3 regions of the Salinicoccus sp. RF5 genome follow, and region 2 is predicted to be linked to each of the others. Evidence: riboswitches for the same ligand, from Rfam matches in the RefSeq annotation. Region 2 holds a riboswitch; each other region holds the start of a gene.
The links. Region 2 has a riboswitch for S-adenosylmethionine ahead of metK (methionine adenosyltransferase). Riboswitches for the same ligand answer to the same signal wherever they lie in the genome.

Region 1 (3,278 bases), 470 kb from region 2:
AACAAGCCGTGCAAACAGCGGGATGGCTGCGAGCGACAACGCCACGCTCGCAAATACAGGACCATGCGAACTGTTCGTCAGCCATGTCGCAATCGGCATGATTGCGACGATCAGTATGATGAATGGGAATGAGCGGATGACGTTGGTCACTGCGCCCAGAAACTGGTTTAAAGGCTTTATCCGAAACAGCAGCGGATTCGCCGTGATATAGAGCAGTATGCCGAGCGGCAGCCCGAGCAGCACCGCAAAGAAGATGGAGATGGAAACCATCAGTGTCGTCTCAAGCAGTGCACGGTAAAGGAGCGGTGCAATCTCAGTCAATCTCTGCATAGATTTCAGCCCTTTCTATTCCTTTGGATTCATCGATGAAGCTTTTCAGACGCGCTATTTCGTCCGGTTCGCCCTTGATGTGGAGCATCAGGAAGCCGAGAGGCATATCATGTATGTATTCGATGCGTCCGTTCAGAATGCTGATGTCACATTCAAAATGGCGGTAGAGCTGGTTCACATAGTTCGCCTCAGCATGCTCGTTGAGGAATTTGATCGTAATCACTTCGGAACGATCGTTCACCTCGATATGGGAAGGGATGACAAAATCATATATATCCTGTACGAAGCCCCTCGTCACATCATGCTTCGGATGGCTGAATATGCTGTAGACGTCATCGATCTCTACAACTTCACCTTCCGTCATGACGCCGACACGGTCTGCAACTTCCTTTATGACTTCCATTTCATGGGTGATCAAGACGATTGTGATGCCAAGCTCCCTATTGATCCGCTTCAGAAGTTTCAGGATGGTCTTCGTCGTATCGGGGTCTAGTGCACTGGTCGCTTCATCGCACAGCAGGACATCCGGATGGTTCGCAAGGGCCCGTGCGATGCCGACACGCTGCTTCTGGCCGCCGCTCAGATTTTTCGGATAGCTGTCCGCCTTGTCGCCGAGTCCGACAAGGTCGAGAAGTTCCTCGATCCGTCCCCGCGTTTTCTTTTTGTCATACTTGCTTGCCTTAAGAACGAATTCAATATTCTGATAGACCGTCTTCGATTCGATCAGATTGAACTGCTGAAAGATCATGCCGATTTTCTGCCGGCGGATTCTGAGGTCCTCCCCCGTCAGACTTCCAAGCTCAGTCCCGTTCACGTTCACTTTGCCGGAACTCGGTGCCTCAAGCAGATTGATCAGTCTGAGCAGCGTACTCTTCCCTGCCCCGCTAAAGCCGATCAGTCCAAATATCTCCCCTTCCTCTATCGTCAGGGAAAGTTTTTTCAAAGCCTCGATCCTCTTCCCCTTGACCTCATATGTCTTCGACACATCTTCAAGCACAATTGCCATTCCACCACTTCCTTCCTAAAAATGAAAAGCCACCTGCCCAAAGGCAAATGGCTTCGATCGTTTATCTGCCAAGCCTGCGGCTTGCGGGATTTAGCACAGTGCCTTACGGCCTGTTGCTGAAGCTTCACAGGGCCCAATCCCTCCACTTCTCTGGATAAAAGTATTCAATTGAATGCTCATCACTCTACATTAATGTGGGAGAAAAGTCAAATTTCAAAATATTTTCTCCCACAGTTATTCCACTCCGGATACATGGGCCACCTGCATGGTGTACATCTTGGCGTATTCTCCGCCCGATTTGAGGAGGGCCTCATGACTGCCCCGCTCGACAATACGTCCGGCATCAAGCAGGAGGATCTGATCTGCATGCTGGATCGTCGAGAGTCTGTGTGCAATGATGAATGTCGTCCGATTCCGGCTTACGACCTTCATGGCATGCTGGATCATCTGCTCCGTCTCCGAATCGATGTTGCTTGTCGCCTCATCCAGTACGAGCACCTTCGGATCGAACACCAAGGCACGTGCGAATGAAATCAGCTGCCGTTCCCCAAGGGACAGTGTCGAACCGCGTTCTGCAAGTTCTGTATGCACGCCATCCGGCAGCCTGGAGAGCATTTCAGCTCCACCCACACTCACGAGCGCCGCCTCTGCCTCCGCTTTCGTAATATCGGTATTGTTCAGCCTGAGGTTGAACAGCAGCGTCCCGCTGTAGATGAAGGGATCCTGGAGCACAATCGACATGTACTGCCTCAAAGACTGCTTGCCGATGGTTCGGATATCCCTGCCATCGAACCGTATGGTGCCCCCGGTCGGGTCATAGAACCGCATCAGCAGGTTGATGATCGAACTTTTGCCGGACCCTGTATGGCCGACAAGTGCCACCGTCTCTCCCGGTGATACTTCCATATTGATGTCCTCAAGCATCTGATTTTTGCCGTCATATGAAAAACCAACCCGTTCGAAGGCGATATGTCCATCAAATTCGCCAAGCACACCCGTGTCATCCTCTTCTGCCTGAGCATCCAGCAGTTCGAACACTTTGAGCGCTGCCACCCGCGCCTGTTCATATATATCCAATTGGCGGATGATCTCGAACAACGGGTTGAAGTAGCGTGTAATATAGTCGACCAGGATATACATCGTCCCGACCGACAGGGCTGCCGACCCGTCGAGGAAAGCGGAGGCGAATATATAGACCAGCACAGCGAACAGCAGGGAACGGAAGGTCCCCATAAGGTTCTCTCCAGTGGCACTTTCAAGTCTGATCAGGCTGTTCGAACTTCTGACATAGCCATCGTTCAGATTTTTGAACTCCTCCGTCACCTGGGATTCCCGGTTGAAGGTCTGGATGATCGGCATGCCGCTGATCGACTCATTCAGCATGGCGTTGATGTCGCTGTTCCGCTCCCGCCGCATATGATTGTACCCTTCCGAATACTTCCTGTAGAGCACCATCCATATGAGGACGAGAGGGATGACCATGAGCATGGCAAGTCCCGCCCAGAAGTTGATGAAGAATGTCACTGCCGTAATGCCGCCGATGGTCAGAGTGCTCACCAGAAACATCGGCAGCACCTCTGAGAACATATGCAGGATGGATTCCGTATCATTCGTGATTCGGGCAACCACCTTGCCGGCCGGCAGATCGTCGAAGTAGCGGATCGGCAGCTTCTGCACATGCCGGAAGACATCGTTGCGGATGTCCTGCACTACGAGGGCACCCGATTTCTGCAGCACGATTTCCTGCAGGTAGCTGAAGATGGCGTGCATCATCTTGATGCTGAGGAATACGCCAAGGAGCTGGTAGATCGGCAGCATTTCTATCTCCCCTGTACCATCCTGTATATGACGGTCGAGGATCTGCATGGCAATAAAAGGCCCGAGCAGTTCGAATCCGACCATCAGCACCATGAGCGATATCCCCAGGATGAAATGCCTTCGG
Region 2 (3,278 bases):
TCTCATCACGTACAAGACGATCTTTCAATTGGATCAGAGAGAGGTCGGTCAGGTACTCCCCCTTGTCCACCGTGAACTGGCGCAGGCTGGAGAGCTTGTTGTTGAGCAGGGTCGTATCATTATGGTACTTTTCGTTCAGCGAAGATACTTCCTTCCTATACTCGAGACGCTGCTCTTCATTGTCGGATTCATACTTCTCTACGAGGCTTTCCTTTTCCTTGCCATACTCCTCTTTGAGCGCGTTGACCCTGTTTCTATACTTGAGGTAATAGACCAGGAAAGCGATGGCAATGGCAAGCAGCAGTACCGCCAGCGCAATGACGATTGGGTCAGTGAAAATTTCCGTATTCATAGCTCCTTCTCAATTCCCTTCCATATTATAATTTTGTCGTCTTGCCTAAGACTTTGTTCATTATACCAAAATAATATATGTTTACGGTCAAAAACAAATATTTTAATGAAAATCTATTTGCCATCTATCATATCCGTGTGAATCTACAATATGCATTATAATTCCCAGGCCTCCCGGCACTCGAAATTCAGTGCATATCGGCTCCTGATATGTTTTACTGCTAATACTCCGGGTAAGTATATATTAACTTGCCGGGCAGAGAGAGAAACTGGCAGGCAATCCAACATGCAGACTATTAGAAATCAGGAGGGTTTATCATGGAACTCAGAAAGTATCTAATGGCCGGCGGTTTTGCTTCAGTTCTCGTACTGGGCGCATGCGGCGGTGACTCTGCCGAAGAGGACACGATGGAAGAAGAAACCACCACTGAAGAAACAACAATGGAAGAAGAAACGATGGAAGAAACCACGATGGAAGATGAAGTCACGACAGAACAAGATACAGAGTAGCAGATCATGCATAAAAAGGCTCCGGAATATTCCGGAGCCTTTTTTGTGTCTAGTTCACTTTTATAGCCGAGAGCTCCTCTTTGAGCTGCGCTGCCTTATCCAGCTTTTCCCACGGGAAATCCTGGTCTTCACGGCCAAAGTGTCCGTAGCTCGCCGTATTCTTGTAAATCGGACGGCGCAGGTCGAGCATCTCTATGATGCCGTCCGGTGAAAGGTTGAAGAGCCTTCTGATGACCGTGACGATGTCCGCCTCGCTGTAGGAGGAGGTGCCGAATGTATCCACGGATATTGAAACGGGTTCGCTGACCCCGATGGCATATGCCAGCTGGATTTCGCATTTCGAAGCAATGCCTGCAGCCACGATGTTCTTGGCGATGTACCGTGCTGCATAGGCTGCAGAGCGGTCAACCTTGGTCGGGTCCTTGCCGCTGAAGGCTCCCCCGCCGTGGCGTGCGTAGCCGCCGTAGGTATCCACGATGATCTTCCTTCCAGTCAGTCCGGCGTCGCCCTGCGGGCCGCCGATGACGAAGCGCCCTGTCGGATTGATGATATATTTCGTTTCTTCATCAAGCAGTTCAGCCGGAACGACCTCACGGATGACGTGTTCGATCAGATCACGCTGGATCGTCTCCTTCTCCACCTCTTCATGGTGCTGCGTCGAGATGACGATCGTATCCACCCGCTTGACCTCGTCATTCTCGTCATATTCGACGGTGACCTGCGTCTTGCCGTCCGGCCTCAGGTAGTCGATGATATTCTCCTTGCGCGCTTCAGTGAGGCGCCTTGAAAGCTTGTGCGCAAGGGCGATCGGCAGAGGCATCAGCTCTTCAGTCTCATCACACGCAAAGCCGAACATCAGACCCTGGTCCCCTGCTCCGGTGGAGACCGCCTCGGTCTCCCGCGTCTCAACTGCGTTGTTCACCCCCTGGGCGATATCCGAGGACTGCTCATCTATGCCCGTCAGGACTGACATCGTCTTATAGTCGTAGCCGTATTTGGCAAGGACATAACCGATATCCTTCACCGTCTCCCGCACTATCTTCGGGATGTCGACATAGGTGTTTGTGCTTATTTCTCCAACGATCAGTGCCATGCCGGTATTCACTACAGTTTCACAGGCGACCCGGGCATGCGGATCCCCCTTCAGTATTTCGTCCAGTATTGCATCGGATATCTGATCTGCGATCTTATCCGGATGACCTTCCGTTACGGATTCGGAAGTGAAAAGTCTACGCTCTGCCATTAATTAAATCTCCTTTATGATTATTAGCTATCTCCCAGTAGCAAAAAATAAAGCCTTTTCCCAATAATACGAGAAAAGGCTCCGCTCTTCCCCTTATCGATCAGAATAACTTCTGCATCCTTTAGCACCTTTCTTTGTTGAAAAGAGGTTGCTGGGTTTCGTCGGGTATGTTCCCTCCACCGGCTCTTGATAAGAGATAACTTAACATATAATATACTAGATGATGGGTTTCAAATCAAGGTAATATTATTTTACAATTATTATGTCACATTAATTATCAATGTGTTATACTAATTCGTGAAAGTACCAATTACTTTGTATACTACATAAAACGGGGGCAATAATTATGGTAAACCATTCCGAAAGCATTCAAAATCTGGTGGCTAAGGATACTTCGCATGTCCAGCTTTCCACTGCTCAGCTTGTTGAAAAGTCTTTGAAAAGGGGAGAAGGCAGATTGACGGAGACGGGTGCGCTCCGTGCTGAAACCGGAAAATATACCGGACGCAGCCCAAAGGACCGCTTCATCGTCGAAGATGGCACCTCAAAGGACAAGGTAGACTGGGGTGAGGTCAACCAGCCCATCTCCGAAGAAGTCTTCGACAACCTGTTCACGAAGGTCATCGACTACCTGGGACAGAAGGAGGAAGTCTTCGTCTTCAACGGCTATGCCGGTGCTGACGAGAAGACGCGCCTCAACCTCAGCGTGGTGACCGAGTTCAGCTGGCACAGCATGTTCGCACGCACGATGTTCATCCGTCCGGAAACGAAGGAAGAAGCCCTCGGCATGGATGCGCAGTTCACGATCGTTTCTGCACCGACCTTCAAGGCCGACCCGGAAACCGACGGCACGAAGTCGGAAGCATTCGTCATCGTATCCCTCGAGAAGGGCATCATCCTGATCGGCGGTACGGAGTATGCGGGAGAAATGAAGAAGTCCATCTTCTCCATCATGAACTACCTGCTGCCAGAACAGGGTGTAATGAGCATGCACTGCTCCGCCAACGTAGGGGAAAACAAGGACGTTGCCCTGTTCTTCGGCCTCTCCGGCACGGGCAAGACGACATTGTCTGCAGATGCACAGCGCGAACTCATAGGCGATGATGAGCATGGCTGGAATGAAGACGGTGTATTCAACATCGAAGGCGGCTGCTACGCGAAGACGATCAACCTC
Region 3 (3,278 bases), on a different contig from region 2:
CCGGTTGAAGCCCATATTCAATGTGATATAGACGCCGATAATCAGTATGAGCGACCCGATCCATGGTGCTACACCAAAACTTTCATAGAAGGTCGAGCCTGCGCCGGCAAACATGATGACGGCTACTCCATACAGGAAGAACGCAAGCACAATGTCGATGATCCGTCCGAATATATTCCCGAACATGTTCAGGAGGGAATCCACATGGGACTCCGCCTTGATGTCGAAACCGACATCCGCTGTCCATTTACCAGTAAAAAGTATCAAAAGACCTGACAATAATATCGCAAAGATGCTCACTGCACCATTATTTGTGAAAAACTGGAGTATCTCCTGTCCGGTGGAGAACCCCGCTCCAACTACTACACCTGTATAGGCAAAGCCTATCTTCAAGGCTTGTCTGAAATTCTGCAATTTGACCACTCCGAATTATCTTAATATTTTAAAAACAATAACTTCATATTAAACTTATTGAAGAAGGTTGGCAAATGAAGAAAGACCTTCTCCCATCATTTTATCTTCGTCACTGCCAGTCGAGCGAATCGAAGAACTTCCGGGTATCCTCAAAAAGCGCTTGCTGATCTCCGCCCCTCGTCATCAGGTGGCCGGTGTCCGCATAGGACTGCAATGTCTTTTCATTATGGCTAATGCCATCATATATATGTTTCGCACTGTCCATGTATGCTTCCGCATCCTTCCCTCCATACTTGACTGCTGCCGGAACACCAATATCTCCAAGATTCCCATGTACTTCGTCGATCAGCTTCCGGAAGTCATCCAGACTTTCCATCGGATTGTCCTTGTAGTACTGGACCCTCTCCATGATCTTTTCATCATCTTCTCCAGTAAACTTCAGGAAGTTCTTCGTATAGTTCAGGACTCTTCTGTTTATATCCCCAACATCTCTGCCCTGGGGCACAGACATGGCCACAATGCCATTGATGCTGTCGAGTTCCTCGGCTGCCCTGAGGGCGAGCACACCGCCCAGGGAAACACCGCCGACTGCTATGCTTTCATGCCCTTGATCCTTGAGCTGATCATATCCATCCAATACATTTTTCCACCAATCTTCAGGGCTGCTCTGTACAAGTGCCTCCGGTCCCATGCCATGTCCCTCGAAGCTTGGTACATGGACGGTATATTCGTGCTGCTCAAGGTGCTGGGCCAACGGCTTCATGTCCCTGACCGTTCCGGTGAAGGAATGGAGCAGCATGACTGCCCTGGGGCCACTTCCATAGTTCAACGCTTCAGGCTTTACGATTTTCATGATTTATCCTCCTTCTGGATATCTGGTGTCCGATGATATATGTATTCCGCTTCATCCTCATCGAGCCTATAGTCCTTCTTCATCATTGTAATTATCTCCTCTTTCGTCTTCCCCGCCCCATGCGCTTTTGAAACCCGGCTATACAATTCTTCAATGTAATTATGTTCAGACATGCTTTTTTTGGTCCTGTCCAATTGATGACGGCTCAAAACGAAAAGCACAAGAGCTATGACCATCAGAATGATGACCAGGAAATCGATCATATCCTCTCCTCCTCTCCATTATTTAAATTTTTAAAAGTGTTTGACAAATTGTCCTCCATTATAGTAACATAGTCTCTAATCAAATATTTGCTTATCCAGAGTGGTGGAGGGATTGGCCCTGCGAAGCCCGGCAACCTTTTAAGTAAGGTGCTAAATCCAACAGGTACGTTCCTGAAAGATGAGTGACTCGAGAGTCTCCCTTAATCTTTGGGCAGGCTCTTTTTTATAATATATTACTGGAGGAATGAAACAATGACAGAGAATCATCGCTTCGAAACTAAACAGCTTCATGCCGGACAAGAAGTGGACCCTACCACAAATTCACGCGCGCTTCCCATCTATCAGACGACTTCCTATGTATTCGACGATACTAAGCATGCTGCAGAACTATTCGGCCTGCAAGATGTAGGCAACATCTATACCCGTATCATGAATCCAACGACTGCCGCTTTGGAGACGCGTGTTGCAGAACTCGAAGGTGGAGTTGCCGGCCTTGGCGTTGCATCCGGCATGGCTGCCATTACATACGCCATACAGGTTATAGCAAACGCCGGAGATCACATCGTCTCCTCCGCCAGCCTGTATGGGGGAACTCACACACTGTTCACCCATACATTCAAAAAGTTCGGTATCGAGACCAGTCTTGTCGATGCGAAAGATCCTGAGAACGTTTCACGTGAAATCAAGGAAAACACTAAAGCGATCTTTGTAGAGACCATCGGCAATCCGGAAGGCAACGTGGAAGATTTGGAGGCATTAGCGAAAATCGCAGAGGATAATGGTATACCACTTATCGTGGATAACACATTCGCCACTCCGTACCTCTGCCGTCCAATCGAGCACGGCGCACACGTAGTCGTCCATTCGGCCACAAAATTCCTTGGCGGCCATGGCACTTCCATCGGGGGCGTAATCGTTGATGGCGGAAACTTCAACTGGGATAACGGAAAATTCCCTGGACTGACGGAGCCGGATGCGTCCTATCATGACCTTGTCTTCACTGATGCGTTCGGACCTGCTGCCTATGCATTCAAGATCCGTACTACCCTGCTCAGGGATACCGGAGCTGCACTTTCTCCATTCAATGCATTCCTGCTCACACAAGGAATCGAAACATTGTCACTCCGGATGGAAAGGCACGTGGAGAATGCAAAGGCCGTTGCAGAATTCCTGGAAAACCACGATAAAGTGGAATGGGTCGACTATGCTGGCCTCGAATCCAGCGAGTATCATGAGCTCCAGAAGAAATACCTGCCGAAAGGTGCTTCTTCCATATTTACATTCGGTGTCAAAGGCGGATATGAAGCCGGAAAGACGTTCATAGAATCCCTCGAACTCTTCTCACTGCTTGCGAATGTCGGGGATGCCAAGTCACTCGTCATCCATCCCGCTTCCACCACCCATTCCCAGCTTAAGGAAGATGAGCAGTTGGCAGGGGGGGTAAGACCGGAAATGATCCGTCTGTCTGTCGGATTGGAGCATGTGGATGACATCATAGACGATCTAAAAAAAGGTCTGGATGCGATTTAGATGCCTATAAAAATCATTGAAGGCCTCCCGGTACGGGAGCGCCTCCATAAAGAAAATGTATATACAATAGAAGCGACCCGTGCGCATACACAGGATATACGTCCGCTGCGTATGTTGATTTTGAACCTGATGCCTAAAAAAGAGGAAACGGAACTTCATCTTTTGCGCCTTCTGGGCAATACACCGTTGCAGATAGATATCGATTTTATGTATATGAC

Region 1: another riboswitch for S-adenosylmethionine. It lies ahead of LLU09_RS02960 (methionine ABC transporter ATP-binding protein); the one in region 2 lies ahead of metK (methionine adenosyltransferase).
Region 3: another riboswitch for S-adenosylmethionine. It lies ahead of LLU09_RS11715 (O-acetylhomoserine aminocarboxypropyltransferase/cysteine synthase family protein); the one in region 2 lies ahead of metK (methionine adenosyltransferase).

What each region holds. Positions count from the first base shown of each region.
Region 1 is NZ_JAJGRC010000001.1:538,085-541,362, forward strand. It holds gene LLU09_RS02955 (methionine ABC transporter permease) at 1-330, opposite strand, end outside; gene LLU09_RS02960 (methionine ABC transporter ATP-binding protein) at 314-1,336, opposite strand; SAM riboswitch class I at 1,395-1,497, opposite strand; gene LLU09_RS02965 (ABC transporter ATP-binding protein) at 1,571-3,278, opposite strand, start outside.
Region 2 is NZ_JAJGRC010000001.1:64,177-67,454, reverse strand. It holds gene LLU09_RS00500 (nuclease-related domain-containing protein) at 1-352, opposite strand, end outside; gene LLU09_RS00495 (hypothetical protein) at 670-861, shown strand; gene metK (methionine adenosyltransferase) at 911-2,104, opposite strand; SAM riboswitch class I at 2,195-2,300, opposite strand; gene pckA (phosphoenolpyruvate carboxykinase (ATP)) at 2,451-3,278, shown strand, end outside.
Region 3 is NZ_JAJGRC010000004.1:171,808-175,085, reverse strand. It holds gene LLU09_RS11730 (YkvI family membrane protein) at 1-393, opposite strand, end outside; gene LLU09_RS11725 (alpha/beta hydrolase) at 524-1,267, opposite strand; gene LLU09_RS11720 (hypothetical protein) at 1,264-1,530, opposite strand; SAM riboswitch class I at 1,619-1,715, shown strand; gene LLU09_RS11715 (O-acetylhomoserine aminocarboxypropyltransferase/cysteine synthase family protein) at 1,783-3,060, shown strand; gene LLU09_RS11710 (homoserine O-succinyltransferase) at 3,061-3,278, shown strand, end outside.